DNA from 4 places in the Acidovorax sp. 1608163 genome. Region 4 is predicted to be linked to each of the others. Evidence: predicted binding sites of a transcription regulator. Region 4 holds the regulator's gene; each other region holds the start of a gene.
What was found. The regulator FNR, encoded in region 4, switches genes on or off when oxygen is low (the NO sensors DNR and NnrR bind a similar motif). The targets are predictions, from matches to a motif close to TTGATNNNNATCAA.

Region 1 (7,360 bases), 700 kb from region 4:
CGCCAGGGTCAGGGTGCCCAGTACGGCGGCCATCAGGATGGGCAGGCCGAACAAGGGGGTGAAATTCATGGCGCCCGTGTGCAAGAGCTGCAGGGCGCTGACCACGGCAATGTCCACGCCGATGGAGGGAAGCCACTGCACGCCGGTGCCCGCAGCAGGGGGGGCATGGCGCCCCAGAATGCGTAGCAGCACGGCGGCGCACAGGTAGGCCCCGCATACGGTCATCAAGACGGGGTCGCTGACTTGGTTGAACCACTGCCCCAGGATCTGCAGCACCAGCAGTGCCACGGCAATCATCACCCGTCCTGTGAGAAAGCCGCGCCACAGGCGCACAAAGGGCGCGTCCGCAGTGTTCAGCCGGGCGTCGGCCAACAGCGCTTCTTTCATGGGCGCAGCGCTGGGCCAGCGCGCAGGTGCTCAGCGCTGCAATAGGCCACGCCACGTTGCACAACCGCATCGCTGTAGGGCAGGTGCAGGCCGCAATGGGCGCAGGCCACCATGTCCTGGGGTTTGGGGGGGGCTGCGGGTGGGGTGCGTGCTGGCTGGGCGGGCTCACGCTTGCTGCGCCATACGCCCACGGCAATCACCAGCACGATGAGCAGGACCAGGTATTTCATACGCTGCGGCCCAGCACGACTTCCATCACGAAACGCGAGCCCACGTACGCCAGCATCAGCAATGCAGCGCCTGCGTACAGCACCCGCACGGCATTGCGCCCGCGCCAGCCAAAGCGTGCGCGGCCCAGCAGCAAGGTGGCAAATGTGAGCCACGAGAGCATCGAGAAAACGGCCTTGTGGTCCCAGCGCCAAGCGCGGCCGTACAGGGTTTCGCTGAACAGCCAGCCCGCCAGCAAGGTGGCGCTGAGCAGCACAAAACCGGCCGTCACAAAGCGAAAGGTCAGCCGCTCCAGCGTCAACAGAGGAATGCCACTGTGCGGGTCTTCGGCCTGGCGGATGTGGCGTTCTGCACGGGTCATGAGCCAGGCGTGCACCACGGCAGCGGCAAACAGGCCATAGCAGGCAATGCCCAAGGCCAGGTGCAGCGGCAGCCAGGCAGATGCCGCCACATGCAGCGGCTGCCCAGGAAACGCCAGAGCCAGCACGATGGTGGCGGCGCCCAGGGCGGCCAGCACCCAGCGTGCCTGCATCTGGGGAAAGAGCTGCCGCTCGACGGCATACACCGTCAATACCAGCCAGGCCGTCATCGACAAGGCCGGGGCAAAACCGAAGCGGGGCGCATCACCCCACAGCCCCCAGACCAGCAGGGCACCGTGCAACACCCATGCCACCAGCAGAGCGTTGCGTGTGGCGGTGGCGCCCAACCGGGCGGCGGCTGCGGCAGGTGCGGCGTATGCCAAGGCTGCGGCAAGGGCCAGCAACCAGCTGACGGGGGAAGCACTGGGTAAAATCATGGGTCACAGTTTAGCCTTTCGCCCGCTGCCAGCGCTTTGGCAAACCTGCCCACATTTGACCTGTGTGCGGGTAACGGGTAACCCTGGAACCTTTCCAAAATCTCCTATGGCCTCCGCACTTACCGACAAACTCACGCGACTCGTCAAGGAGATGCGTGGCCAGGCCCGCATCACCGAATCCAACGTGCAGGACATGCTGCGCGAAGTGCGCATGGCGCTGCTGGAGGCCGATGTGGCCTTGCCGGTGGTGCGCGACTTCATCGCCCGCGTCAAGGAAAAAGCCCTGGGCCAGGAGGTGCTGGGCTCGCTCAAGCCCGGACAGACGCTGGTGAGCATCGTCAACCAGGAGCTGGCCGCCACCATGGGCGAGGGCGTGGCCGACATCAACCTGGCCGCGCAGCCCCCGGCCATCATCCTGATGGCGGGCCTGCAAGGTGCGGGTAAAACGACCACCACCGCCAAGCTGGCCAAGCACCTGATCGAGCGGCGCAAGAAGAAGGTGCTGACGGTGTCGGGCGACGTGTACCGCCCCGCCGCCATCGAGCAGCTCAAGACCGTGACTGCGCAAGCCGGTGCCGAGTGGTTCCCCAGCACCCCGGACCAAAAGCCGCTGGACATCGCCCGCGCGGCGCTGGACTATGCCAAGAAGCACTACTTTGACGTGCTGCTGGTGGACACGGCCGGGCGCTTGGCCATTGACGAAGCCTTGATGAAAGAAATCAAGGACCTGCATGCCGCCCTCAACCCGGTGGAAACACTGTTTGTGGTGGACGCCATGCAGGGCCAGGATGCGATCAACACCGCCAAGGCCTTCAAGGAAGCCCTGCCGCTCACCGGCATTGTGCTGACCAAGCTTGATGGCGACTCGCGCGGTGGTGCCGCGCTGTCGGTGCGCCAGATCACGGGGGCGCCTATCAAGTTTGCAGGTGTCTCTGAAAAGATCGACGGCCTGGAGGTGTTTGACGCCGAGCGCCATGCGGGCCGCATCCTGGGCATGGGCGACATCGTGGCGCTGGTGGAGCAGGTCACGGCCGGGGTGGACATCGAGGCCGCCCAAAAGCTGGCCGCCAAGGTCAAGAGCGGTGACGGCTTTGACCTCAACGACTTCCTCTCGCAAATCCAGCAGATGAAGCAGATGGGCGGGCTCTCCAGCCTGATGGACAAGCTGCCGTCTCAGCTCACCGCCAAGGCCGGCTCCATCGATATGGACAAAGCCGAGAAAGACATCAAGCGCAAGGAAGGCATCATCCAGAGCATGACCCCGCTGGAGCGCCGCAAGCCCGATCTCATCAAGGCCACCCGCAAAAAGCGCATTGCCAACGGCGCCGGTGTGCATGTGCAAGAGGTCAACCGCCTGCTCAAGGAGTTTGAGCAGATGCAGGACATGATGAAGAAGATGAAAGGCGGCGGCCTGATGAAGATGATGAAGCGCATGGGCGGCATGAAAGGCCTGGGCGGCATGCCCAAGATGCCGTTTGGTGGCTCCTGAGGTGTTGGGTGCTATTTAATTGATAGCTGCTGACGCTTATGCATAAAGCGTTAGGCGCCAAAAGGAACGCGACTCTTGCAAAAGGGCCGCGTTTTTTTTTGGCAAGGCCCTTTGACGCGGTTGTCAGTGGGATGAGGGATTGGTATCGCCGCTGCTGGGCAATGGCAGTTCGGGGCAGGGCCAGTTCAGCAGTTCTGCCAGGCGGGTCGTGATCCAGGTGGCCTCGGCCACCGACACGCCCGACTCGGCCGTGCACAGCCCCGCATGGATGCGCAGCAGGATCTCTGTTTCGGACGGGGCCTGCACGTGGTACAGCGTTTGCGCGTGCTCCACCAGATGCCCCGACAGGTCTTCACACAGCTCGTAGCGGGCGCGAACGATGGAAACGGGTTCGCGCAGGCGCTGGCGGTGGTCGGCGTACACCGCCATGAACGAGGGCGGAACGTGGATCTGGTTGTCGTCTTCGAGCATGGCCAGATTGTGGCCCACTCACTGCACGCGGTTGAACACCAGCTTCTTCTGGGTTTCCGGGTCAAAGAAGTCAAAGCTCGAATCGCTCAGCGAGAGGATCTTTTGCTCCATCCGCACCTGTCGGTTGGGCTTGAGCTTTTGGTTGTTGATGTGGGTGAAGACCCGCTTGAAGTGGGTGCCGTCAAAAGACCAGTCGCCGCTGGAGGTGTTGTCTGCCAGCACGGCCCCGTCCGGGCCCTTGTACACCGCGTGCTGCGTGAACTTGCGGTTGTCCTTGAGTTCCGTGGTTTGCTGCAGCAGCCATTCGGACGTTTGCAGGGTGTGCTCCCATTTGCCCACCAGGCGGGCCTGGGGGATGGCTGCAGCGCTGGTTTTTGCGGCCGTTGCAGCTGGGGTGGTCGGGGTGTTTTGGGCCCACACAGCGGTGCTGGCGGCCAGGCACAAGGCCAGAAACAGGTGCTTTTTCACAGGGCTCTCCCAAAAAGCGCGAAGTGTCCCAGAGACCGGGCCCGCAAACTGCCCGCCGCGCGCCGTTGGGCGAAATGACCGGTGGCTCCTGTGTATTTGTTCGCGATTCTTCGGGTGTTTTTGGGGGCGGGCACCCCATAGCGGGCTGGTGGGACCGCGTGGTGGGTCAGTCGGGAGTGAACAGGCGCTCGAACTTGGCTTGGTCTGCCGCCAGCTCAAAGGTCACCACCTGGCCCATCTTCATGTCCGACAGGCGGCAGGCGGCATACAGCGTGGTTTTGCCGGCCAGCTCCATGGCATCCAGGTCAATGATGGCGTAGGGGTGGGGCACAAAGACCTGGTGCTCAAAAATCTCGCGGTATTGGTTGCGGGGCGAAGGGTAGAGCTTGTACTGGTCGGTGGTGATGGTTTGTGTGGCCATGGGCTCAAAAAAGTAAGGGCAGGGCGCGTGGCGGGCCAGCGTGGTGGGGGTACAGTGCGGGCGAATGCTACAGACATTCCTGTAGGGCTTATGCAAAGCGGGATGCAACCACCGCCTTGGCTTTCGGGCACGCCGCTTGGCTGACCCCTGTTTGCGTAAGCCATGTCCTGTAGAAACCCTGTTGAACTACCGAAAACATCCCCATGGCACGATCCAAAAGTGAATGGCCGAACAAGGTGCTGGCCTTGATCCAGTCCGGCAACCACGCCGCCGCAGTGGCGCAAATCAAGGTGGCCCCCACGGTGGGCGACATCACGCGGCTGCAAACCCAGCTGGCCAAACTGCCGCCATCGCCCGCGCTGCAGCAGCTGCAGAACTTTGTGGAAGAGGAGCGGGCCTTGCTGGCCGCGCCCCGCCTGCACCGTGCGCCATGAGCTACGGCCTATGACCCGCGCACAAGTTTCCATCCAGACCGCAGACTTTGACCTGTCTGCCGAAATTGCCGCGCTGCGCCGTGAAGACAAGGGCGTGGGGGCGGTGTGCAGCTTTGTGGGCACGGTGCGTGACCGCAATGAGGGCGACACGGTCGCCTCGATGGAGCTGGAGCACTACCCCGGCATGACCGAAAAGTCCATCGAGGCCATGGTGCAAGAAGCTTTCCGGCGCTTCGACATTTTGGGTGCCCGGGTGATCCACCGCGTGGGGCTGCTGCAGCCGCTCGACCAGATCGTGCTGGTGGCGGTGACCAGTGCCCACCGGGGCCAGAGCTTTCAGGCCTGCGAATTTTTGATGGACTACCTCAAGACCCAGGCGCCGTTCTGGAAGAAGGAAGAAACCGCCCAAGGCGCCCGCTGGGTGGATGCCCGGGTGAGCGACGACGCCGCGCTGGCGCGCTGGGGCATCACGGCACGCAACGCCTGAGCCCAGGTTGGGGGCTGTTCTTTTCAATAAAAATAGCTGCCAGCGCTCATTAAATAAGCGCTGGCAGCTATTGATTTGATAGTAACTGCGTGCTCCGTCGCCGCTGCACCCCACTGATCCAGGTCAATCTCTTCCTGTGCCCGCTGCCTTGAAATGAGGCAGTGCCCACCCCAACTGCAGGGCAATTCGGAGGATATGGACCATGCGTCTCGACAAATTCACCACCAAGTTCCAAGAGGCCCTGGGCGATGCACAGAGCATTGCGCTGGGCAACGACCACGCCTACATCGAGCCCGTGCACATGCTCGTGGCCATGCTCAAGCAAGACGACGGCCCCAAGGCGCTGCTGCAGCGTGCGGGCGCCAATGTGCCCGGCCTGCTGGCGGCGGCCGAAGCTGCCGTCAAGCGCCTGCCCCAGGTGCAAGGCAACGACCAGGTGCAGGGCGGCCCCGAGCTGGGCCGCGTGCTGCAGGCCACTGAGAAAGAAGCCATCAAGCGCGGCGACCAGTTCATTGCCAGCGAGCTGTTCTTGCTGGCCGTGATCGACAGCAAGGGCGAAGCCGCAAAAATAGCCAAGGACAACGGCCTCACCCGCAAGAGCTTGGAGGCTGCGATCGAAGCCGTGCGCGGCGGTCAGAAGATGGACAGCGCCGAGGCCGAGGGCCAGCGCGGCGCGCTGCAAAAGTACTGCCTGGACCTGACCGAGCGCGCCCGAGCAGGCAAGCTCGATCCGGTGATTGGCCGCGACGACGAGATCCGCCGCGCCATCCAGGTGCTGCAGCGCCGCAGCAAGAACAACCCCGTGCTCATTGGTGAGCCCGGCGTGGGCAAGACTGCGATTGTCGAAGGCCTGGCCCAGCGCATCGTCGCAGGCGAGGTGCCTGAAAGCCTCAAAGGCAAGCGAGTCCTCTCACTGGACATGGCCGCCCTGCTGGCCGGTGCCAAATACCGGGGCGAGTTTGAAGAGCGCCTGAAGACTGTGCTGAGCGAGCTGGCCAAGGACGAAGGCCAGACCATTGTCTTCATCGACGAGTTGCACACCATGGTGGGTGCAGGTAAGGGCGAAGGCGCGATGGACGCGGGCAACATGCTCAAGCCGGCTCTCGCGCGCGGCGAGCTGCACTGCGTGGGCGCCACTACGCTCGACGAATACCGCAAGTACATCGAAAAGGACGCTGCGCTGGAGCGCCGCTTCCAGAAAATTCTGGTGGGCGAGCCCACGGTGGAGGCCACTATCGCCATCCTGCGCGGCCTGCAGGAAAAATACGAGGCGCACCACGGCGTGGAGATCACCGACCCCGCCATCGTAGCGGCGGCCGAGCTGTCCCACCGCTACATCACCGACCGCTTTTTGCCCGACAAGGCGATTGACCTGATCGACGAGGCGGCGGCCAAGATCAAGATCGAAATCGACTCCAAGCCCGAAGCCATCGACAAGCTCGACCGCCGCCTGATCCAGCTGCAAATCGAGCGCGAAGCCGTGCGCCGCGAAAAGGACGAGGCCTCGCAGAAGCGCTTTGGCCTGATTGAGGAAGAGATCGAGCGCCTGCAAAAAGAAATTGCCGATCTGGAAGAGATCTGGACCAGCGAAAAAGCGCAGGCCCAGGGCTCGGCCCAGGTGCGCGAAGAGATCGAGCGCATCAAGCTGCAGATTGTCGAATTCACCCGCAAGGGCGACCTGACCAAGGTGTCTGAGCTGCAATACGGCCGCCTGCCCGATCTGGAACGCAAGCTCAAGGAAGCCCAGGCCAAGGAAGAAGGCAAGGACGGCGCCTCCACGCCCAACCGCTTGCTGCGCACCCAGGTGGGCGCGGAAGAAATTGCCGAGGTGGTGAGCCGCGCCACGGGCATCCCGGTGTCCAAGATGATGCAGGGTGAGAAAGACAAGCTGCTGCAGATGGAGACCAAGCTGCACGAGCGTGTGGTGGGCCAGCAAGAGGCGATTGCTGCGGTGGCCAATGCCATCCGCCGCTCGCGCTCGGGCCTGAGCGACCCCAACCGGCCCACGGGCTCGTTCCTGTTCCTTGGCCCCACGGGCGTGGGCAAGACCGAGCTGTGCAAGGCGCTGGCGGGCTTCTTGTTCGACAGCGAAGACCACCTGGTGCGCATCGATATGAGCGAGTTCATGGAGAAGCACTCGGTGGCCCGCCTGATCGGCGCGCCCCCCGGCTACGTGGGC
Region 2 (7,360 bases), 810 kb from region 4:
CTGGCCGAGACGGCCAAGATCGTGGCCATCTACGTGGACGGCACCAGCACGGCTGCGCTGAAGGCGGGCCAGAACGGTGTGGTAGTGCTCGACGCGACGCCTTTCTACGCCGAAAGCGGCGGTCAGGTGGGTGACGAGGGCGTCATCACCAGCGGCTCGGCGCGCTTTGCGGTGGGCGACACGCTCAAAGTGAAGGCCGATGTGTTTGGCCACCATGGCACGCTGGAAGAGGGCACGCTGAATGTGGGCGACACGGTGCAGGCCCAGGTCAACACCGCAGTGCGCGCCGCCACCATGCGCAACCACTCGGTCACCCACATCATGCACAAGGCCCTGCGCGAAGTGCTGGGCAGCCATGTGCAGCAAAAGGGCAGCCTGGTCAATGCCGACCGCACACGTTTTGACTTTGCACACAACGCCGCCGTGAGCGATGCCGAGATCCGCGAGATCGAGCGCCGCGTGAACGAGGAAATCCTGGCCAACACGGCCACCGATGCCCGCGTGATGGACATCGAGTCGGCCCAGAAGACCGGCGCCATGATGCTGTTTGGCGAGAAGTACGGCGAGACCGTGCGCGTGCTCGACATTGGCACCAGCCGCGAGCTGTGCGGCGGCACGCACGTGCAGCGCACGGGCGATATTGGCCTGTTCAAGGTGGTGGCCGAAGGTGGTGTGGCCGCAGGCGTGCGCCGCATCGAAGCCGTGACCGGCGCCAATGCGCTGGCCTACCTGCAAACCCTGGAAGACACGGTGAACCAAGCCGCTGGCGCCCTCAAGTCGCCTGTTGCCGAGCTGAACGCCCGCATTGCCCAGGCGCTGGAAAACGCCCGCACGCTGGAAAAAGAAGTGGCCGCCCTCAAGGGCAAGCTGGCTTCTGCCCAGGGCGATGAGCTGCTGACCCAGGCTGTGGACATCAAGGGTCTGAAGGTCTTGGCGGCCGTGCTGCCCGGCGCAGACGCGAAGACCCTGCGCGACACCATGGACAAGCTCAAGGACAAGCTCAAGACTGCCGCCATCGTGCTGGCCGCCGTGGACGGCGACAAGGTGCAACTGGCTGCAGGTGTGACCGCCGACAGCATTGGCAAAGTGAAGGCCGGTGAGCTGGTGAACTTTGTGGCCCAACAAGTGGGCGGCAAGGGCGGCGGCAAGCCTGACATGGCCATGGCGGGCGGTACAGACGCCAGCAAGGTGCCTGCTGCCTTGGCATCGGTGCAGGGCTGGGTGGCTGAGCGCGTCTAAGCGTTCTGCGCTCGCCCAAGGGCTTCTTCAAGGGCTCTCCAAAGCCGCATCCGGTGCACCGGGTGCGGCTTTTTTCTTTGATCTACCTCGTCGGCAGTGCGTCTTCTGCGACGCAACCTCGCAGCGGCGTGGCGCTGCAGTTAAGCTCTTGCGCTCTATGACCCAAGTCACCTTCCCCCCGCCGTTCACCCGCCCTTCACAGGTTTCAGAACAATTGCGCAGCGCCGGTTATGCGGTGCTGGCCCCGGCCGATGTGGCGGCGTGGGTGGGGTGCGATATGCACGAGCTGCTGGCACTCAACCCCGACTGGCAGGGTCTGCCCCCAGACGACTTTTTGAAAGACGGTGGGCGCTATCGCCGCCGCCGCCACGCCTGTTTTGTGGTGGAGCACGGTGCGGTGCAGCAAGCCCCCCATCGCCCGCACTGGCAGCCGGTGGAATACAACGCGCTGCATGGCGGCATGCAGCGGCTGTTTGCCCCCATGCTGCCCCCCACCGTGGCTGCCCCGGTGTGGAACAAGCTGCTGCAGGCCCTGGCTGGCGTATCGGACACCGTGTTTGCCGCCACGCCCGCCGCCGAGCCCTGGTTTCTGGAGGCGCACCAGTTCCGCATCGACACCACCGACGGCATTGGCCGTCCCACGCCCGAGGGCGCGCACCGCGACGGCGTGGACCTGGTGGCGGTTTTTCTGGTGGACCGGCATGCCGTCAAAGGCGGTGAGACCCGCGTGTTTGAGGCTACGGGCCCGAGCGGTGTGCGCTTTACATTGACCCAGCCCTGGTCGCTGATGTTGCTGGACGATGCCCGCATGATCCACGAGAGCACGCCCATCCAGCCCCTGGCCGATGGTGCCTACCGCGACACCTTGGTCATCACCTGCCGCCGTGGCAACTTCCAGGGCGCGGATGTGGTGGACGCACCGCAATGAATGGATGTGGTGTGCACAGCCATTCGCTGCGAAATTTGATGCGAATCAAGATGCAGGGTATGGTGCCAGTTCACACTGTGGCTTGTATTCGGGCCACCGCCTGATTTCTATCACCCTAGGAGCAATACCATGTTCAAGCACATTCTGGTTCCCATCGACGGCTCGGCTACTTCCCTGCTGGCTGTGTCCAAGGCCACGGCTTTGGCCAAGACCTTTGGCAGCGTGGTGACGGCGTTGTATGTGGTGGACCCCTATCCCTTCACCGGCGTGGGGGCTGATTTTGCTTACGGGCAAGCGCAGTACCTGAGTGCTGCCACGGCCGAGGCCAACACCGCACTGGACGCCGCCCGCAAGGCCATGACCGAAGCGGGCGTGAACGTGACCACCGTGGTGGGCGAGGGCCATGCCGTGCACGAAGGCATCGTGCGTGCGCTGGAAAGCACCGGCGCCGACCTGATCGTGATGGGCTCGCATGGCCGCCGTGGGCTGGAAAAGCTGGTGCTGGGCAGCGTGACCCAGCGCGTGCTGGGCCTGGTGCATGTGCCTGTGCTGGTAGTGCGCGACTGACCCGTCAATCCGCCCCTTGCCGCGCATGCTCAACATGCGCTGAAAAACAAAATGGCTCCTGAGTGGAGCCATTTTTCATTTCATATCTTGCGCATCCCACAGATCGTAGAGCACGCACTCTCCCAGCCAGTGCACCCGTGGAACTGGCTCTGCCAGGCCACCGGGTGCGTCCCCCTTCAGGGGGAAGGTGCGAAGCACCTCAGGGGGTTATTCGATTTTTGCGCCAGAGGCCTCCACGATGCCCTTCCACTTGGTGTAGTCGTTCTTGAGCAAGGTGCTCAGCTGGGTAGGGCTCATGGCCTGGGCCTCAGCGCCCTGGGCCTGGATGGCGGCCTTCATGTCAGGCGTGGCCAGCAGCTTGTTGATTTCGGTATTGAGCGTGGTGACCACGGCGGCTGGGGTGCCTGCGGGTGCAAACACACCGTACCACGTGCTCACATCAAAGTCCTTGAAGCCAGACTCGGCCACCGTGGGCACGTCGGGCAGCGAAGAGCTGCGCTTGGCCGACGTTACGGCCAGGGGGCGCAGCTTGCCCGATTTGATCTGGCCCATGGCCGAGGGCAGGGACGACACCAGCAGGTCCACATTGCCCGCCAGCGCATCCATCAAAGCTGGGTTGGAGCCCTTGTAGGGGATGTGGCTCAGCTTGATGCCTGCCGCCTTTTCAAACAGGTCGCCTGCCAGGTGGATGGAGGTGCCGTTGCCGGGTGATCCGTAAGTCACGGTGCCTGGCGAGGCCTTGGCGGCGGCCACCACATCGGCCAGCGTCTTGAATTTGGAGTTGGCATTGGTCACGATGATGACCGGGGTGTAGGCCACATGGGCCACAGCCGTCAGGTCTTTGGTGGGGTCCCATGGCAGGTTTTTGTACAGCCAGGGGCCGATCACCAGGTTGTCCTTCTGGCCCATGACCAGGTCGTAGCCGGTGGGTGCGGCCTTCACGGCTTCGGTGATGCCGATGGTGCCGCCTGCGCCCGCCTTGTTGTCCGCCACCACGGTCCACTTGGCCTGCTCGGTGAGCTTGGTGGCCATCAGGCGCGAGAGGATGTCGGTGCCCCCGCCGGGTGGGAAGGGCACGATCAAGCGCACGGGCTTGCTGGGGTATGCGCCCGCCGGGGCCGAGGCGGCTGTCTGGGCCTGCGCGGTGCTGCCCAGGGCCAAGGCCAGGGCGGTGAAGGAAATCAGTGCGCGAATCATGTGAGGGTGTCTCCGTCGGTTCAATGGTCAGTGTTCAATGGTCAGCCATCAGCGCTGATGCAGGTGCGCATTACAGGCGCTCAAAAATGGCGGCAATGCCCTGGCCGCCACCAATGCACATGGTCACCAGTGCGTAGCGGCCCTGAATGCGTTGCAGCTCATGGATGGCCTTGACGGTGATGAGTGCACCGGTGGCGCCGATGGGGTGGCCCAGCGAAATGCCCGAGCCATTGGGGTTGACCTTGGCCGGGTCCAGGCCCAGGTCCTTGGTCACGGCGCAGGCCTGGGCCGCAAAGGCTTCGTTGGCTTCGATCACGTCCAGGTCGTTGACGGTGAGGCCCGCTTTTTTCAGCGCCAGTTGCGTGGCAGGCACGGGGCCAATGCCCATGTATTTGGGGTCCACGCCCGCATGGGCGTAGGCCACCAAGCGGGCCAGGGGCTTGGCACCGCGCGCCTTGGCGGCACTGGCTTCCATCAGCACCACGGCGGCGGCGGCGTCGTTGATGCCCGATGCGTTGCCTGCGGTCACCGAGCCGTTTTCCTTGATGAAGACTGGCTTGAGCTTGGCCATGTCTTCCAGCGTGGCGCCGGGGCGGAAGTGCTCGTCGGTGGCGTACTGCACGTCGCCCTTCTTGCTCTTCAAGGTGACGGGGACGATCTGGTCCTTGAACACGCCAGCCTGCGTGGCGCGCTCGGCGCGGTTGTGGCTTTCTACGGCCAGCTTGTCCTGGTCTTCGCGGGTGATGCCCCACTTGGCGGCAATGTTCTCCGCCGTCACACCCATGTGGATGTTGTGGAAGGGGTCGTGCAGCGCGCCGATCATCATGTCCACCATCTTGGTGTCGCCCATGCGGGCGCCCCAGCGCATGTTCAGGCTGGCAAAGGGCACGCGGCTCATGTTCTCGGCACCGGCACCAATCGCTACGTCGGCGTCGCCCAGCAAGATGGACTGGCTGGCGTTGACGATGGCCTGCAGGCCCGAGCCGCACAGGCGGTTGACGTTGTAGGCGGGCGTGCCTTCGCCGCAGCCGCCTTGGATAGCGGCCACGCGCGAGAGGTACATGTCCTTGGGCTCGGTGTTGACCACGTGGCCAAACACCACGTGGCCCACGTCCTTGCCTTCCACGTTGGCGCGGGCCAGGGATTCACGCACCACCAGGGCTCCCAGCTCGGTGGGGGCCACATCTTTGAGGCTGCCGCCAAACGTACCAATGGCGGTGCGCACTGCGCTCACGACGACGACTTCACGGCTCATGATCAAGTCCTTTCAAATGAAATGGGCCGCTAGCGCTTTATCTATAAGCGCTAGCAGCTATAAAAAATGGAGCAAAAGATCGGGCTGGCTCAGCCCTCGCGCACATCGGCCACGGGTTGGGTGCCAAAGTCTGCGCGGTCCAGCCAGGCGAGCACGCGGGTGGCGGCATCGGCGGGCGAGGTCAGCAGCCCACCACTCTTGAGGTGGGCAAAGTTGGGTGCATCAGGGAAGTCTGCGGTGGGTGCGCCGCGCAGTTGCACCTGCATGTCGGTGTCGATCACACCAGGAGCCAGCGAGCATACCTTGGCGCCATGGGGCTTGGCCGCTTCGTCCAGTGCCAGGCAGCGGGTGAAGTGGTCCATGCCCGCCTTGGCCGCGCAGTAGGCCGCCTGCGAGGCCATGGCCCGACGGCCCAGCCCAGACGAAATATTGAGCACCTTGCGCGGCACGGCCCAGTCTGCGGTGGCGTGCAGGAAAGCCGCCGTGAGCTGCATGGGCGCCTCCAGCCCCACGCGCAGGGCATTGGCCAGGTCGGCGGGGTCGCTGTCAGACAAGGGGGTAATGCGGGGGATGACGCCTGCGTTGTTGATCAGCGTGGCGCTGGTGAAGGCGTCGGGCGCCTGCTTCTTCAGCCAGGTCCGCAAATGCTCGGCAGCGGCCTGGCCGCGCGACAGGTCTTGCTGCCACTGTTCCAGCGCCACGTCAGAGGCCATGGCAGCGGCCGTCAGGTCTGGGTTGCTGTGGCGCGCGATGCAGACCACGGTGTGGTGTGGTTTGAGCAATTGCTGCGCCATGGCCAAGCCCATGCCGCGCGATGCGCCGGTGAGGATAAAAAGCTGTGTTGGAGGCATGCGAGCATCGTACCGTCATGTGCCGCATTTGCTGCATGGGGATTGCCCCCGCATGATGGCGCGCAAAGCCTTGCGCCCCTTGCCTTGGCTGCCTCTACTTCGTGCCAGCCGCCTCGGTCGGGCTGAGTCGGTTGTCTTGGCTTTGCGCTGGTTCATGGTCTGGCTCCAGCGTGTGCAGCAGCAAAGACAGGCGGTGCTCCAGGGCCGCAAGATCGGCCGCCTTCAGCGGTGCCAGCAGACGGTGTTCGTTGGCAACGTGGGCCTCCACAGCCCGGTCGATCAAGTCCAGCCCCGCACTGGTGAGTTGCACCAGCGAGCTGCGCGCATCGCTGGGGTTGGGCAACCGTGCGACCAAGCCTCGGCCCTCCAGCCGCTGCATGCGGTGTGTCATGGTGCCTGAGGTGACCATGAGCGTGGAAAACAACGTGGTGGGCGCCAAGCTGTAGGGCGCACCTGAGCGGCGCAGGGCTGCCAGCATGTCGAACTCCCAGGCGCTCAGATCGAACTGGGCAAAGACCTCTTCCACCTTGCGCATCAGCAAGGCGGTGCAGCGGTTGAGGCGGCCAATGATGCCCATGGGACTCACGTCCAGGTCGGGCCTTTCTCGCTGCCACTGGGCCAGGATGTCATCGACCGCATCGGTGGGGCGGGCAGGGCGGGTGGGGGGCATGGTGATTGGATATTGTCTTGATTTCAAGATTTTATGGTATCGTTTTATCTTGAATTCAAGGTAATTAATACCTTTGTCCATTTGCTTTTGAAACATCGACCCATGCACTCTCGGCCTTCCACCCTTACGCCCTCGCAAGCACCGTGGTCCCACGGGGTGGGGGCGGCTTCTGTACAGGCTTCGGCCACCGTGCGCGCCCCTGCTCACCCAGCAGCTGGCCCGCTGGATGTGCTGTTGACGGCACTGGCGCCACTCATCTGGGGATCGACCTACATCGTCACCACCGAGCTGTTGCCGCCTGACCGGCCCTTCACCGCGGCCGTGCTGCGTGCACTGCCTGCGGGCCTGTTGCTGGTGCTGTGGTGCCGGCGCTGGCCCGCAGCGCACAGCTGGCTGCGCTTGCTGGTGCTGGCGGCGCTGAACATCGGGTTCTTTCAAGCCATGTTGTTTGTGGCGGCCTACCGTTTGCCGGGTGGCGTGGCGGCCGTGGTGGGTGCGGTGCAGCCGCTGCTGGTGATGGGCTTTGCCTGGGGCGTAGACAAGCTGCGCCCCGCACGCACGGTGCTGCTGGCGGGCGCTGTGGGGGTGGTTGGCATGGCCCTGCTGCTGGTGGCCCCCGGCACGGTGTGGGACCCGCTGGGCGTGGCCGCCGC
Region 3 (7,360 bases), 120 kb from region 4:
ACGCATCGGGCGCGCTGCGTAGGGCTTCGTCGCGCAAGGCCTTGTAGGCCACGGCATCGCTGGCCTGCAGGGGGCGTATCTGCACGGCAGTGCGCTCCAAGGTGGCACCTGGGTGTGGCATGGTCAGCTGGCGCGTTCCAGCGCCTGCAGCTCGGCCAGCGTGTTGGCGTTGAAGAACGCCTTGGGGTCGTCACCGGGTTGGTCAAACGGCACCACGGCGCAAGGGTGCAGGGCCGTCCAGGCGTCAATCTTGCGGCCCCCAGCCTGGGTGAAGCGCACCAGGCTTTCCAGCAGGTCCACCCGCAGCAGGCAAAACACCGGCTGCGTGCGCACGGTAGTCTGGCCGGTGCCGTCGTCCTCAGGGGCGGCCGCCATGGCGATGTCTGCTTGTTGCGCGTCAGCCGCCTGTGCCATGCGGGCGGCCAAGTCCAGCGGAAACAGCGGGGTATCGCACGGCACCGTCAGCAGCCAGGGGGTTTCGCAGTGTTCCAGCCCAGTCAAAAAACCGGCCAGCGGGCCTGCGTAGTCGTTGCTGGCATCGGGCCACACAGGGGCGCCAAACGACTCATAGGCCGCCAGATTGCGGTTGGCATTGACCAATGAGGCGCCCACCTGCATCTGCAGCCGCATCAGGGTGTGCAACGCCAGCGGCAGGCCGCGGAAGTTCTGCAGGCCTTTGTCCACCCCGCCCATGCGGGTGCCTCGGCCCCCGGCGAGGACGAGGCCGGTGATGTTTTGGGTGTCAATCATTGGTGTTCTTTAACTCTTCAAAGGACCGCAAGCCAGAGTTTCCCGTGGCCTTGGCGCTAGAACTGCGTAAGCCAGGGCAGCCAAGCCAGGGCCGCCCCGCCGCGAGGGCTGCGTCCCCCTTCCCGCGCGCAGCGCGAGAGAAGGGGGAAGCGACGCAGTCGCTCAGGGGGTTGTGCCATGTCATCCACCGATATAGCTCATCTCCACCCGCCGCGTGCCCGTGCTGGCATCGGCGGGCAGGCTGCTGCGCAATTCCGAATACCGGTCGCTGCGCTGCTGCCAGATGGGAGCGATGGCTGCGGCAATGTCGGCATCGCTGGCGCCGCTGCGCAGCAGGCTGCGCAGGTCATGCCCTTGGGATGCGAACAGGCACAGGTACAGCTTGCCCTCGGTGGACAGGCGGGCGCGGTTGCAGTCGTGGCAAAACGCCTGCGTCACGCTGCTGATGACGCCCACCTCGCCCAGCGCGCGGTCGTACTGCCCGCTGGCATCGGCATAGCCCCAGCGCTCGGCGGTTTCACCGGGGCTGCTGGGCGACAGGGGCACCAGCGGCAGCTCGGCGCGCAGGCGCGCGATCAGCTCGGCCGAAGGCAGCACCTCGTCCATGCGCCAGCCATTGGTGGCGCCCACGTCCATGTATTCGATGAAGCGCAGCGTAGTGCCTGTGCCGCGAAAGTGGCGGGCCATGGGCAAGATTTCATGGTCATTGGTGCCGCGCTTGACCACCATGTTCACCTTGATCTGCGACAGCCCCGCCGCCTGTGCGGCATCGATGCCTGCCAGCACATCGGCCACCGGAAAGTCCACGTCGTTCATGCGGCGGAAGACTGCGTCGTCCAGCCCGTCCAGGCTCACCGTCACGCGGTTCAAGCCCGCCTCCTTCAACGCCTTGGCCTTGCGTGCCAGCAGCGATCCGTTGGTGGTGAGCGTGAGGTCCGGCGCCTTGCCGTCCACCGTGCGCAGCTGCGCCAGTTGGGCGATGAGGTCTTCGATGTTTTTGCGCAGCAGCGGCTCGCCGCCCGTGAGGCGAATCTTGCGCACCCCGTGCGCCAGAAACAGCGACGCCAGCCGCGTGATTTCTTCAAAGCTCAGCAGCGCGCTGTGGGGCAGGTAGGGGTAGTCCTTGTCGAACACTTCCTTGGGCATGCAGTAGTTGCAGCGGAAGTTGCAGCGGTCCGTCACGCTGATGCGCAGGTCGCGCAGCGGGCGCCCCAGGGTGTCCACCAGCAAGCCAGTGGCCTGCGAGGGGTGCAAAGGAACCAGGGCTGCCAAGTCAGCGCGGCGCAGGTCCACCAGGGGAATGACACGTTCAGCCATGGCCGAATTGTGCCCGAAGGCCTGTTTCCCACACCAGGCAAGTCCTTCATTGTCTTGATCCGCGTCAAGACGCGAGCGGGTTGTGCACTTGGCTGGATCTTCGCCTTGGGCTGCTGGCGGCATATTGATCTGGCGCAAGGGAGTAGGTTGACATTGTCATGACAATTCCATGACCTTCAAGGGTTTACCCCAGTTACTCTGACAGAAAGCAGGCACCGTCATGACATGCAGCAATCCAACCGTGGTTCCGTGGTCGCGCCAACGTCGGCGCCTTGTGCAATGGGTGACGGCGGGCGTGGTGTTGCCCACCTGGGCGGCCTCCGTGCAGGCGCAGATGGCGTTGTCTGCGGCCATCAACGTGTCGGGCTCGTTCCGGGCGATGTCGCAGCGCATGGCCAAGGCCTATTGCCAGCAGCATTTGGGCGTGATGCCCGATGTCGCCCTGGAAGCGTTGGCCAAGGCGCGCAAGCAGGCGCAGGCCGGGGCCGCAGACCTGGCCAAAGGGTCTACTGCGGGGGCCTGGCCTGCCGAGCTGAGCCGGCAGCTGGAAGAAGTGCAAAAGCAGTACAACATCTTGAACACGCTCACGGCGGTGGCGCCTTCCAAGGCATCGGCCGTGGCGGTGGCCGAGCAGGCCGACCGCATGATGGCTGCGGCGCAGACCGCCACCGAGGCGCTGGAAAAGCTGGCTCGCGCACCCAGCGCCAAGCTTGTGGGTTTGGCTGGGCGCCAGCGCATGCTGTCGCAGCGCATGGCCAAGCACTATTTCTTGATGGCTGCGGGCGTGGAGCCCAAGGCATCGCAAACCCAAATGAATGCCGACGCCGCCGAGTTCAAACAGGCGCTGCAAGCCCTGGCGGCAGCGCCAGTGTCCACCGCCGCCATCCGCACCGAGCTGGACCTGGGCCAGGCCCAGTGGCTGTTTTTTGAAACCGCCATGCGCCGCAACCCCGATGCCCAGGGCATGTCTGCTGTGGCCACCACCAGCGAGCGCTTGCTGGAGGTGACGGACCGGCTGACCTCGTTGTACGACGCGGCCCTGCGCGAAGTGCTGGGCTGAGACCGAGAGGGGCGCCTGGTGGTTTTACCGCGGCAGCAGCGTGTATTCCAGCGCCCAGAAGTGCTGCCATTCATGGACCTGCGCGTCGGCTGTGCCATGTGCCACGCAAGCCAGAAGCTCTTCGCGCTCAGGGAAGTTCTTCAGCACCCGGTGCGCAGAGCCATCGCGTAGCGGGCGTTGCTGATAGGTGTCGCCATCGGCATCACGCTCTGAAATCGGGGTGCTGCTGCCCGGCACATACCGGTTGTCCATGAAAACGACCTTGGCCCCTGGCTGCAGCACGCCGTGCAGCCCTTGCAGAAACGTCGCAATGCGCTGGCGTGGAATGTGAGACCACCAGAACCCCGCAAAAGCCGCATCCCAGGGGCGCTGCTCCAGCGTGGCCAGTTGGTAGGCATCGCCCTGCACCAGCGTGACATTGGCTGGCACCCGTGTGCGGGCGATCTCCAGCGTTTGCGGGGCCCCGTCCATGGCCAGCACGGCATGCGCCTGGGGGGCGTAGAACTGCGTCCAGTAGCCGGTGCCGCAGGCAATCTCCAGCACGTTGCGCCCGGCCAATACGGTGGGCAGCCAGTCTTCCATCTGGCGCAGATCGGCCTGCCGCTCGGGCTTGGCGTAGATCTGGTCGTATTCCTTGGCGCGGGCGGCGTAGTAGTCCTGCATGGTCATTTGGGGGGTTACACGCAGCGCGCCCCGTCCACCTCAATGCATACGCCGCTGATGAAGGCGGCCTCATCGCTGGCCAAGTACAGCGCCGCATTCGCCACGTCTTGTGCGGTGGAGAAACGCCCCAGCGGGATGGTGGCCAGGAACTTGGCGCGGCGGGCTTCGTCCACCGGGCCGCCTGCAAATTCCGCTGCCAGCCCGGTGTCGGGGTTGAAGACGGGGTTCAGGCAGTTGACGCGGATGTTGTCGGGCCCCAGCTCGGCCGCCATCGACTTGCTGATGGTGATGACCGCGCCCTTGGAGCCGTTGTACCAGGTCAGGCCCGGGCGGGGGCGCAGTCCGGCGGTGGAGGCAATGTTGATGAGGCTGCCGCCGCCTGCGCGTCGCAGTGCGGGCACGGCGTGGATGGCGCTGAGGTAGATGCTTTTGACGTTGATGGCGAAGACCTTGTCGAACTCTTCTTCGCTCACCTCCAGCATGGGGCGGTTGCGGTGCGTCCAGCCCGCGTTGTTCACCATGGCGTCCAGCTTGCCGAACAGGCGCTCGGCCTCTGCCACCAAGGCCTGGACTTGGGCGGATTGCGTGACATCGGCCTGGAAGAAGGCGGCCTTGCCCCCGGCCGCCGTGATCTCTGCCACCACGCGCTGGCCGCCTGCGGTGTTGATGTCGTTGACCAGCACGTTGGCGCCTTCTTCGGCCAGGCGCTTGGCAATGCCTTCGCCAATGCCATTGCCAGCGCCGGTGACGATGATGGATTTGTTCTGCACGCGCATGCGGGGTCTCCTGGTAAAGGGTGGTTTGCTCTGCTTTTGATAGCTTGTTGCGCTTGATTGGTAAGCGCTAGAGGCTCTTTTTGATTGAAGGGTGCGATGGGCTGGAGGGCTGCACATTGGCCGACCCGCGCCCGTAGAACTGCGGGAAATACTCTTTGACCCCGTTGCCCTCAAAGTCCCACCCTGTGCACTGGCCCAGATGGCGGGGCGGGGTGTCCGGGTCACCACCGCCAAAGGCTGCGGGCAGGGTCTGGAAGGCGGCGGTTGCCATGTTGAACAGCAGCTCGCGCAGGTGGGTACAGCTGGCCACGCCGCCAAGGTGCTGCGCAATGGCCTGCCGCCAGCCGCGCGCCATGCAGGTGCCGACCATGCCTTGCAGTGCGGGGCGGGCCTGGGGGCAGTCTTGCAGCGGGTGGGCATCCATGGCGGCCTCGATGGCGTGCACCACCAGTTGCCGGTCGATGGTGACGCGCAGCCACATGTGGTGAATGGGGTCGCCCGCCATGCGAACGCCTTCGCGCCTGAAGGAGGGCATGTCATGCGCCTTGCTGTCGTGCAGCTCGGCCTCGATGTCCCATAGCCCGTCTTCGCGCTCGTAGCCCTGGTAGGTCACGCGGCGGATATGGCTGGCTTTGCGGGGGGCGGGGGAGAGCAGGGGCATGCGTTTCTATCGTGGCTGGTAGCGAGAGATTGAAACTGGCGCGGTCTTAGCGAGTGCTGCCGCGCAAGGGCCGCCCCGCCGCGCTGGCGGCGTCCCCCTGTAGGGGGAAGACGCGAAGCGGCTCAGGGGGTTATTCATGTTTGATGGCGACGGTCTTCAGGGTGGTGAAGCCATACAGCGCCTCAAACCCCTTCTCGCGCCCGTAGCCGCTGGATTTGACGCCGCCAAACGGCAGCTCCACCCCGCCGCCCGCGCCGTAGTTGTTGATGAACACCTGCCCGCTGTGTACCCGTTTGGCCATGCGGAACTGGCGGGCACCGTCGCGCGTCCAGATGCCTGCCACCAGCCCAAACTGCGTGGCGTTGGCGAGTTCCACCGCGTGGTCTTCGTCCTGGAAGGCCATGGCGCAGAGCACGGGGCCAAACACTTCTTCCTGCGCCAGGCGGTGGCCCACGGGCACATCGCGCAGCAGCGTGGGGGCTTGGTAGAAGCCGCCTTCAGGGGCCTCGTCCACCACCACGCCTTGCGCCACCATGGGGATGCCTGCGACTTGTGCGTCCGACAAAAAGTCCCACACGCGCTGCTGCTGGCTTTGGCGGATCAGCGGGCCCACGTCCAGGTCCATGGCGGCGGGGCCTACGCGCAGCTTTTCAAAAGCGTGGCCCAGGCGCTCCAGCAGGGGCTCGTAGATGAGCGAGTCGATCAGCACGCGCGATCCGGCCGAGCAGGTCTGCCCGGCGTTTTGCACGATGGCGTTGAGCACCACCGGCACAGCGGCGTCCAGGTCGGCATCGGCAAAGATGATTTGGGGGCTCTTGCCGCCCAGCTCCAGCGTCACGGGGCAGTGGCGCTCGGCGGCCACCTGCTGGATGAGCGTGCCCACCTTGGGGCTGCCGGTGAAGCTGATGTGGTCGATGCCGGGGTGGCGCGCCAGTGCGTCGCCCACCTCGTGGCCGTAGCCGGTGACGATGTTGATGGCGCCCGGCGGAAAGCCCACCTCGGCCGCCAGTTGCGCCACGCGGATGAGCGACAGGCAGGCGTCTTCAGCAGGCTTCACAACGCACACATTGCCCGCCGCCAGCGCGCCGCCCACGCTGCGGCCAAAGATCTGCATGGGGTAGTTCCACGGGATGATGTGGCCGGTGACGCCATGCGGCTCGCGCCAGGTGAGCACGCTGTAGCCGTCCAGGTAGGGGATGGTTTCGCCATGCAGCTTGTCGCAGGCCCCGGCGTAGAACTCAAAGTAGCGCGCCAGCGCCAGGGCATCGGCACGGGCTTGTTTGGTGGGCTTACCGCAGTCGCGCTGCTCCAGCGCCGTCAGCTCGTCGGCATGTTCCAGCACCTTGGCCGAGAGCTTTTGCAGCAGCCGCCCCCGGTCTGCCGGGGCCATGCGTTGCCACACCGCGTGGTAGCACTGGCGCGCAGCGTGCACGGCCGTGTCGATGTCGGCGGCATTGCTGCGCTGAATGTCGTCAAAGGGCTGGCCGTCAGAAGGATCCACCACCGCAAGCGTGCGGCCGGAGGCAGACGGAACGGAGGCGTTGGCGATGTAGTTCAGTTGCATGGTGCCATTCTGCATAGAAATCGAATGCGTGCTTACTATTAAACAAATGGACCGCTAGGGATTCTCTGCACGAATCCCCGTGCGAGATGCTTGAGCAAGCCTGCTGCCAGGACAATACGCTCATGAAGCAAAGCAGCCTGGGCCTGAGCAATACCACCAAGCGCACGCGTAAGCGCGAGTTCCTTGATGCGATGGAGTTGGTGGTGCCCTGGGCCGAGTTGCTCTCGCTCATTGAGCCCTACGCCCCAGAGATCGGACGCCGGGGCCAGCAGCCCTTTGCAGTGCAGACCCTGCTGCGTATCCATTTCATGCAGCAGTGGTTCAAGCTCAGCGATCCAGCCATGGAAGAGGCGCTGCACGACGTGCCAGCCTTTCGGGACTTTGCGGGCCTATCGCACTGGGACGAGCACATCCCCAGTGAATCGAGCATCCTGCGTTTTCGGCATCTGCTAGAGCGCCACAAGCTGGCCGATCAGATCCTCGCTACGGTTAATGCCCTTCTGCAAGCCAAAGGGCTGCAACTCAAAGCAGGCACGGTGGTGGATGCCACGCTCATTGCAGCGCCGACA
Region 4 (7,360 bases):
CAAAGTCTTGCACACCAAAGCTCAGCCGGTTAAAGCCCAACTCGGCCAGCAAGGCCAAGCGCTCGGCATCCACGGTCCGCGGGTCCACCTCGATCGAATACTCCCCTCCAGGCGCCAGCGTGAAACTGCGCTTGAGCATAGACATGAGTTCGCGCAAGCCCTCATCCGAGAGAAACGTCGGCGTGCCCCCCCCAAATGCAGCTGACTGACCACCTGCCCTGCACCACACTGGGCCGTGTGCAGATCAATCTCACGGCTCAGATAGCGCAAATAGACATCGGCGCGGTCATGGTGTTTGGTGATGATCTTGTTGCAAGCGCAGTAGTAGCATAGCGACTCGCAAAATGGAATGTGCACGTACAGTGACAATGGCATTGCCTTGGCACCTGTCCCCAGATGCCTCTGCGCCAATGCCAAGGAATATTCCTCTTGGCCAAATGCCTCCACGAAACGGTCTGCCGTGGGGTAGGAGGTGTATCGAGGACCTGGCACGTCAAAGCGGGTCAGGAGTTCTGGGGTAACTGCGGTCATGGGGATATCCTTGCGTACTAGCTTACTGTGCCGCACCCCTCCTCTTGCGTCCTTGACCTGCATCAAGTGAAGTCATCTCCACAAGAGCGACAATTTGATGCATATCATCTGCCACTACTCGCAGACCGAGGCATACCGGCCTCCCTCGTCGTGCACGATATGCCCGAACATCAACCAGGTTTCTGTGCCATGAATCCGCTCACCATCAAAGTCGCTTGCTCCAACTGCAACCTCCGCGAGCTTTGCATGCCCGTTGGCCTCAATGACGAACAGCTGCAGCGCATCGACGAGGTGGTGGCCGTGCGCCGCAAAGTCAAGCGCGGTGGCACACTCTTTCGCAATGGCGAAGCCTTCACCTCGCTGTACGCCATTCGCACGGGTTTCTTCAAGACCTGCGTAGCCACTGAAGATGGTCGCGATCAAGTCACGGGCTTTCAAATGGCCGGGGAGATCATCGGCCTGGATGGCATTGTGAATGATCACCATACCTGCGACGCCGTGGCATTGGAAGATGCCGAAGTCTGTGTGATGCCGTTTGATCGCATTGAAGAACTATCACGCGAAGTGACTGCACTACAGCACCATGTGCACAAAATCATGAGCCGCGAAATCGTGCGCGAACACGGCGTGATGCTCCTTTTGGGCAGCATGCGGGCTGAAGAGCGTTTGGCAGCCTTCCTTCTCAACCTGGTACAGCGCCTGCATGCCCGCGGCTTCTCTCAATCAGAGTTGGTGCTGCGCATGACCCGGGAAGAAATTGGCAGCTACCTGGGCCTCAAATTGGAAACCGTGAGCCGCACCTTCTCCAAATTCGTAGAGGATGGAACTGTCGAAGTTCGCCAACGCCACGTGCGAATTTTGGACACCGACGCGCTACGCCGCATCGTGAACAACCAACAAGCCTGCCACTGATCGGTTGGGTCTTGAGGCATGCCGACTAACGGAGGCATGCCATCCGGCCTCATGGGCAAGACGGTGTCTTGCGGCAATCGTCAGGTCGATCTTGGTCAGGCACAGGACAGCGGTTGAGTTCAAACGGTGACATGGCCAGCAGCGTGGTCAAAGCGCCGGACGCCATGGTCAGCACCCAGAAGGCAAAGAAGGCCAGCGTGTACACCCCCAGCCGAGACAATGCCAGCGGCTGCCCAAACCAGTGCAGGTCTTGGGGGTCAACCATTGCAAACACCAACACCTCCAAAGCCCCGGCGACCAAAAAGGCCGGCCAAGCAATCCACATCAAACGCTGTGTCCACATCGTGGTGTCTCCGTATGGTTTTGAGAAGGCATCGATGCCTGGGCCTACCGCACCGCCATGAAGGCCCAGGCTCCGCAACTAGCGGGGCTGGTCTTTGAGCGGTGTCACGGCATGGTTGCGGCCCTTGAGCGCAGGCGCCATGCCAGGCTGCGGGTTCTCCAGCCTCTTGTTGATATCAATGCCTTGCTGGTAGTAGTCTTCAGCCACAACGGGGTCAGGGCTGGAGACGGCAATCCACAAGGTAACGAAGCCCGCTACCACGACGATAGCGGGGCCAGAGAGCACCAGCCAAACATGGCCAAACTTCCACCAAGGAGCCGCCTGAACGGGAGCGGGAGCTGAAGAGGAAATCGAAGACATAGCAAACTCCATCAAAACGGGTAAGACAGCGAGACCACAGGCTGCTTACCGAGGAACCAAAAAGACCGTTTTTTCCGATACATGGGCGCCACCACCTTCCGCCCCAATCTCAAACGTCACAGGGTGCGAACCCGGCGTTGCGGACCCATAGGGCACCTGCAAGCGCACCGCCACCCAACGTGACTGCGCAGGCTCAATGTCCACAGCAGACTCCGATACAACCTCCAAGCCTTCCAGCCCCTTGGCTGCTACGTGGTAGCGCTGAGGCGACTCCGTCGCATTCATGATCTGGATACGGTAGATGTTCTCCAGCTTACCGCCCGCAACGATGCGAGACAAGGCGGCGCGATCCCGCACAACGTCGACCTTCAAAGGCGTTCTGGTCATCAGGCTGGCAAGCATGGCCACACACAAGGCCACCAGCACGGCGCTGTAAATCAACACACGGGGCCGCAGCACGCGCCGCAGGATCTGAGACTGCGACCAGCGCTTCACGACGCCGTTCTGGGTAGTGAACCGAATCAAGCCACGGGGGTACTTCACCTTGTCCATGACGGTGTTGCACGCATCCACGCACAACCCGCACCCAATGCACTCGTACTGCAGCCCTTTGCGAATATCAATACCCACAGGGCACACCTGTACACACAGCGTGCAGTCGATGCAATCCCCAAGGCCCTTGGCCTTGTGATCCACGGTCTTGCTGCGGGGCCCACGCGGCTCACCACGCGCCACGTCGTAGCTGACGATGAGCGTGTCCTTGTCAAACATGGCGCTCTGAAAGCGTGCATAAGGACACATGTACTTGCACACTTGTTCACGCATGAAGCCCGCATTGCCATAGGTGGCAAAACCGTAAAACAGCACCCAGAAAATCTGCCAGCCGCCCTGCAACGCGATCAGCTCAGCACCCAGCTCGCGGATCGGCACAAAGTAGCCAACGAAAGTGAACCCTGTCCACAGGGCTACTGCAATCCAAATGGCTTGCTTCAAAAACTTTTTGCGAACCTTCTCAAAGGTCCATGGACCGCCATCCAGGCGCAAGCGGGCACTGCGATCACCTTCGATCTTGTGCTCAATCCACATAAAGATTTCGGTGTACACCGTTTGCGGACACGCAAACCCACACCACAAGCGCCCTGCCACGGCAGTGAACAAGAACAGAGACAGTGCCGAAATGATCAGCAGCCCCGTGAGGTAGATGAAATCCTGCGGATACAGGACCAGACCAAAAATGTAAAAGCGGCGCGCGCCCAGATCGAACAGCACCATTTGGCGCTGCCCCCACTCCAGCCAGGGCAGGCCATAGAACACCAACTGGGTCAGGAACACCATGGCCCAGCGCCACCGGGCAAACAAGCCGCTGATCGATCGCGGGTAAATCTTCTTCTGCGCCTCATACAGGGAGACGATCTCAACCTGGCTGCTGGAGGCATCGGAAGCATCAGCCGCAACGGGAGCGATGGGAATGACCTTGCGAGGAGACTCGCTGGGTTGCTTCATGGTGGCGCTCTTTAATTCTTCAAAACTTCTCAACCCAAACAACAAAGGGCGGCATCACCCGATACCGCCCCTACCCAGCTTACTGAGCCTTGTTGTTTGACAAACCCCAAACATACGAGGCCAGCACCTTGATCTGGGCTTCCGTCAACTTTTCTGCCTGTGCAGGCATTTGGTTGACCTTGCCGTTGTTGATCATGGCAGTGATGGCCGCCTCACCCCAGCCATGCAGCCAGATGTCATCGGTCAGGTTGGGGGCACCCAGGGCCTGGTTGCCTTTGCCGTCCATGCCGTGGCAGGCGGCACATGCCGTGAACTTGGACTTACCCAAAGAGGCGCGCAAGGAATCATGGGGGCTGCCCGACAGGCTCAACACGTAGTGCGACAGGTTGCGCACATCTTCAGGCGTGCCCACTGCTGCAGCCATGGGAGGCATGTTGCCAATACGGCCCTTTTGCAAGGTTTCCAGAATCTTGTCTGGGGTGCCGCCGTGCAGCCAGTCGCCATCCGCCAGATTCGGGAAACCCTTGCTGCCGCGGGCATCCGAGCCGTGGCATTGCGCGCAGTTGTTCATGAACAAGCGCTCACCAATTGCCTTGGCTTGCGGGTCAACCGCAATGCTTTCAGGTGTCATGGCGGCAAAGCGTGCATACAGAGGCTCCAGCTCCTTGTTGGCCTTTGCCACTTCAGCCTCGTACTCGCCCTTCTGGGTCCAGCCCAGCTTGCCAGCCGAGGTGCCCAGGCCTGGGTAAGCCGCCAGGTAGCCCAAGCCAAAGATGATGGTGATAACGAACATCCACACCCACCAGCGTGGCAGGGGGTTGTTCATTTCAACCAGGTCTTCGTCCCAGACATGGCCTGTGGTGTTGTCGGCCGTTGCCACGACCTTTTTGCGGCCGGCCATCCAAAGCAGCAAGGCGCAGCCAAAGATGCCGATCAAAGTCAGCGCGGTCACAAAGACCGACCAGAAATTGCTGGTGAAGTCACTCATGGGTTTTTCTCATTCTGGTGGAGTTCATTCTTGCTCAAACGGCAAGCGAGCGGCCTCGTCGAACTGGGCGCGATTGCGGCCCATGTAGGCCCACACCCAGATGCCGATGAAGCAGACCATCGAAGCCAGCGTGGCCACGATGCGCATGGTGGTGATGTCCATTGCTGCTCTCCTTTACTTGAGCGCGCGGCCCATGACTTGCAGGTAGGCAATCAGCGCATCCAGCTCGGTCTTGCCCTTGACCTCATCCGCAGCGGCAGTGATCTGCGCGTCGGTGTAAGGCACACCCACCGTGCGCAAGGCCTTCATGCGGGGCGCGACATCCGTGGGATCAATGGTGGTCTTCTCCAGCCATGGGTAGGCAGGCATGTTCGACTCGGGCACCACATCACGCGGGTTGTTCAAGTGGATGCGATGCCATTCATCGCTGTACTTGCCGCCCACGCGGTGCAGATCAGGGCCTGTGCGCTTGCTACCCCACTGGAAGGGGTGGTCGTACACAAACTCGCCAGCTACCGAGTAGTGGCCATAGCGCAGAGTTTCTGCACGGAAGGGGCGGATCATCTGCGAGTGGCAGTTGTAGCAACCTTCGCGGATGTACACATCGCGGCCCATGAGCTGCACAGCGGTGTAGGGCTCTACACCCTTGACAGCCTCAGTGGTGGACTTCTGGAAGAACAGGGGCACGATTTCCACCAGACCGCCAATGGCGATCACCAGCAGAATCAGCACGATCATCAGGAAGTTGTTGGTTTCAATCTTCTCGTGGCTGAAACCGGCAGAAGCTTGCTTATTGTTTTGAGACATATTGGCTCCTTAAGGCTCAAGCGTGGGCTGCGTTCACGGCGGGAATCGCCACCTTGACCGAACGGCCAGAGATTGCAGTGGCCCACACGTTCCAGGCCATCACCAGCATGCCGCCCAGGTACAGCAGACCACCGGCTACACGGATCACATAGAAGGGGTAAGTGGCCTTCACGCTTTCAACGAAGGTATAGGTCAGCGTGCCATCAGGATTCACGGCGCGCCACATCAGGCCCTGCATCACACCGGCAATCCACATCGCAGCGATGTACAGCACGATGCCAATGGTGGCCATCCAGAAGTGCAGTTCAATGGCCTTGATGGAGTGCATCTTTTCACGGCCAAACAGACGGGGCACCAGGTAGTACAGCGAGCCCATGGAGATCAAACCCACCCAGCCCAAGGCACCCGAGTGCACGTGGCCCACTGTCCAGTCGGTGTAGTGGCTCAGGGCGTTGACGGTCTTGATGGACATCATCGGGCCTTCGAATGTGGACATGCCGTAGAACGACAAGGACACGATCAGGAAGCGCAAGATAGGATCGTCGCGCAGCTTGTGCCATGCGCCAGACAGCGTCATCACGCCGTTGATCATGCCGCCCCAGCTGGGGGCCAACAGGATCAGGGAGAACACCATTCCGACGGATTGCGTCCAGTCAGGCAGCGCGGTGTAGTGCAGATGGTGAGGGCCCGCCCACATGTAAGTGAAGATCAGAGCCCAGAAGTGCACGATCGACAGGCGATACGAGTACACAGGGCGACCTGCTTGCTTGGGGATGAAGTAGTACATCATGCCCAGGAAGCCTGCCGTCAGGAAGAAGCCCACCGCATTGTGGCCGTACCACCATTGCACCATGGCATCTTGCACACCAGCGTAGGCCGAGTAGCTCTTCATGAAGCCCGCAGGCACCGCAGCACTGTTCACCAGGTGCAGCAAGGCCACAGCCAGAATGAAAGCACCAAAGAACCAGTTGGCCACATAGATGTGCTTGACCTTGCGGGTACCCACCGTGCCGAAGAACACGATGGCGTAGGACACCCAGACCAGCGTGATCAGGATGTCAATGGGCCATTCCAGTTCTGCATATTCCTTCCCGGAGGTGTAGCCCAACGGCAGGCTGATCGCCGCCGCCAGGATGACCAGTTGCCAGCCCCAGAACGTGAACGAGGCCAGAGCGGGGGCAAACAACCGAACCTGGCTGGTGCGCTGCACCACGTAGTAGCTGGTGGCAAACAGCGCGCAGCCGCCAAACGCGAAGATCACTGCATTGGTGTGCAGCGGACGCAAGCGACCGTAGCTGAGCCACGGAATACCGAGGTTGAGTTCAGGCCAAGCCAGCTGGGCGGCGATGATGACGCCCACCAGCATGCCGACCACCCCCCAGACCACGGCCATGATAGAGAACTGCCGCACGACAGTGTCGTTGTAGTGCGCAGCATTTGTTTTTGGAAAATCCATCGGACACCTCTTTGTATTGCGATACAAGTTTTAACCAGACTGGCATTGCGGTTATTGACGAAAGTCAACCGTCCCGGAGAATGCGCTCCCCCTCTTGCTCCACGCTCTCAAACTGCCCCCGGTACACCGCCCACCACAGGCCCGCCAGGATCATGAGCACAAGCACCACAGACAAAGGAATCAGCAAATAAAGGATGTCCATCAGGCGGGCTCCACAGCATTGAATGAAGAGGCTGCTGGCAAAACACCCGCAACCGTAAAAGAAGAAGGGCCGCCCTGCTCTGCCGACAGAACGGCGGGCAAGCCTCTGGACAAGCGGGCCGCGTTCAGCACCACCAACAGCGAGCTGAGCGCCATGCCCAGCCCCGCCAGCCACGCAGGCATCCAGCCCACCACAGCCAAAGGCACGCACAGCGCGTTGTAGCCAGCCGCCCACCACAGGTTTTGGCGCACGATAGAA

Region 1: the regulator FNR is predicted to act here: its motif matches at 5,295-5,308, upstream of clpB (ATP-dependent chaperone ClpB).
Region 2: the regulator FNR is predicted to act here: its motif matches at 2,203-2,216, upstream of EAG14_RS11520 (universal stress protein).
Region 3: the regulator FNR is predicted to act here: its motif matches at 2,122-2,135, upstream of EAG14_RS08550 (type IV pili methyl-accepting chemotaxis transducer N-terminal domain-containing protein).

The regions. Positions count from the first base shown of each region.
Region 1 covers NZ_CP033069.1:1,062,266-1,069,625, forward strand. The annotation lists gene EAG14_RS04785 (PAS domain-containing sensor histidine kinase) at 1-387, opposite strand, end outside; gene EAG14_RS04790 (PP0621 family protein) at 384-617, opposite strand; gene EAG14_RS04795 (inner membrane protein YpjD) at 614-1,411, opposite strand; gene ffh (signal recognition particle protein) at 1,518-2,900, shown strand; gene EAG14_RS04805 (hypothetical protein) at 3,024-3,371, opposite strand; gene EAG14_RS04810 (hypothetical protein) at 3,390-3,839, opposite strand; gene EAG14_RS04815 (hypothetical protein) at 4,006-4,260, opposite strand; gene EAG14_RS04820 (hypothetical protein) at 4,464-4,694, shown strand; gene EAG14_RS04825 (molybdenum cofactor biosynthesis protein MoaE) at 4,705-5,181, shown strand; gene clpB (ATP-dependent chaperone ClpB) at 5,384-7,360, shown strand, end outside.
Region 2 covers NZ_CP033069.1:2,579,553-2,586,912, reverse strand. The annotation lists gene alaS (alanine--tRNA ligase) at 1-1,239, shown strand, start outside; gene EAG14_RS11525 (2OG-Fe dioxygenase family protein) at 1,397-2,167, shown strand; gene EAG14_RS11520 (universal stress protein) at 2,297-2,734, shown strand; gene EAG14_RS11515 (tripartite tricarboxylate transporter substrate binding protein) at 2,942-3,931, opposite strand; gene bktB (beta-ketothiolase BktB) at 4,002-5,186, opposite strand; gene EAG14_RS11505 (SDR family NAD(P)-dependent oxidoreductase) at 5,276-6,037, opposite strand; gene EAG14_RS11500 (MarR family winged helix-turn-helix transcriptional regulator) at 6,132-6,707, opposite strand; gene EAG14_RS11495 (EamA family transporter) at 6,810-7,360, shown strand, end outside.
Region 3 covers NZ_CP033069.1:1,889,230-1,896,589, forward strand. The annotation lists gene EAG14_RS08535 (GNAT family N-acetyltransferase) at 1-121, opposite strand, end outside; gene mobA (molybdenum cofactor guanylyltransferase MobA) at 124-750, opposite strand; gene moaA (GTP 3',8-cyclase MoaA) at 931-2,067, opposite strand; gene EAG14_RS08550 (type IV pili methyl-accepting chemotaxis transducer N-terminal domain-containing protein) at 2,288-3,127, shown strand; gene EAG14_RS08555 (class I SAM-dependent methyltransferase) at 3,152-3,790, opposite strand; gene EAG14_RS08560 (SDR family oxidoreductase) at 3,805-4,566, opposite strand; gene EAG14_RS08565 (DUF2889 domain-containing protein) at 4,634-5,227, opposite strand; gene EAG14_RS08570 (aldehyde dehydrogenase family protein) at 5,358-6,791, opposite strand; gene EAG14_RS08575 (IS5 family transposase) at 6,914-7,360, shown strand, end outside.
Region 4 covers NZ_CP033069.1:1,765,698-1,773,057, reverse strand. The annotation lists partial or broken gene hemN (oxygen-independent coproporphyrinogen III oxidase) at 1-531, opposite strand, end outside; gene fnr (fumarate/nitrate reduction transcriptional regulator Fnr) at 721-1,443, shown strand; gene EAG14_RS07985 (hypothetical protein) at 1,493-1,786, opposite strand; gene EAG14_RS07980 (FixH family protein) at 1,865-2,146, opposite strand; gene ccoG (cytochrome c oxidase accessory protein CcoG) at 2,192-3,649, opposite strand; gene ccoP (cytochrome-c oxidase, cbb3-type subunit III) at 3,729-4,637, opposite strand; gene EAG14_RS07965 (cbb3-type cytochrome c oxidase subunit 3) at 4,662-4,799, opposite strand; gene ccoO (cytochrome-c oxidase, cbb3-type subunit II) at 4,812-5,444, opposite strand; gene ccoN (cytochrome-c oxidase, cbb3-type subunit I) at 5,461-6,900, opposite strand; gene ccoS (cbb3-type cytochrome oxidase assembly protein CcoS) at 6,965-7,102, opposite strand; partial or broken gene EAG14_RS07945 (heavy metal translocating P-type ATPase) at 7,102-7,360, opposite strand, start outside.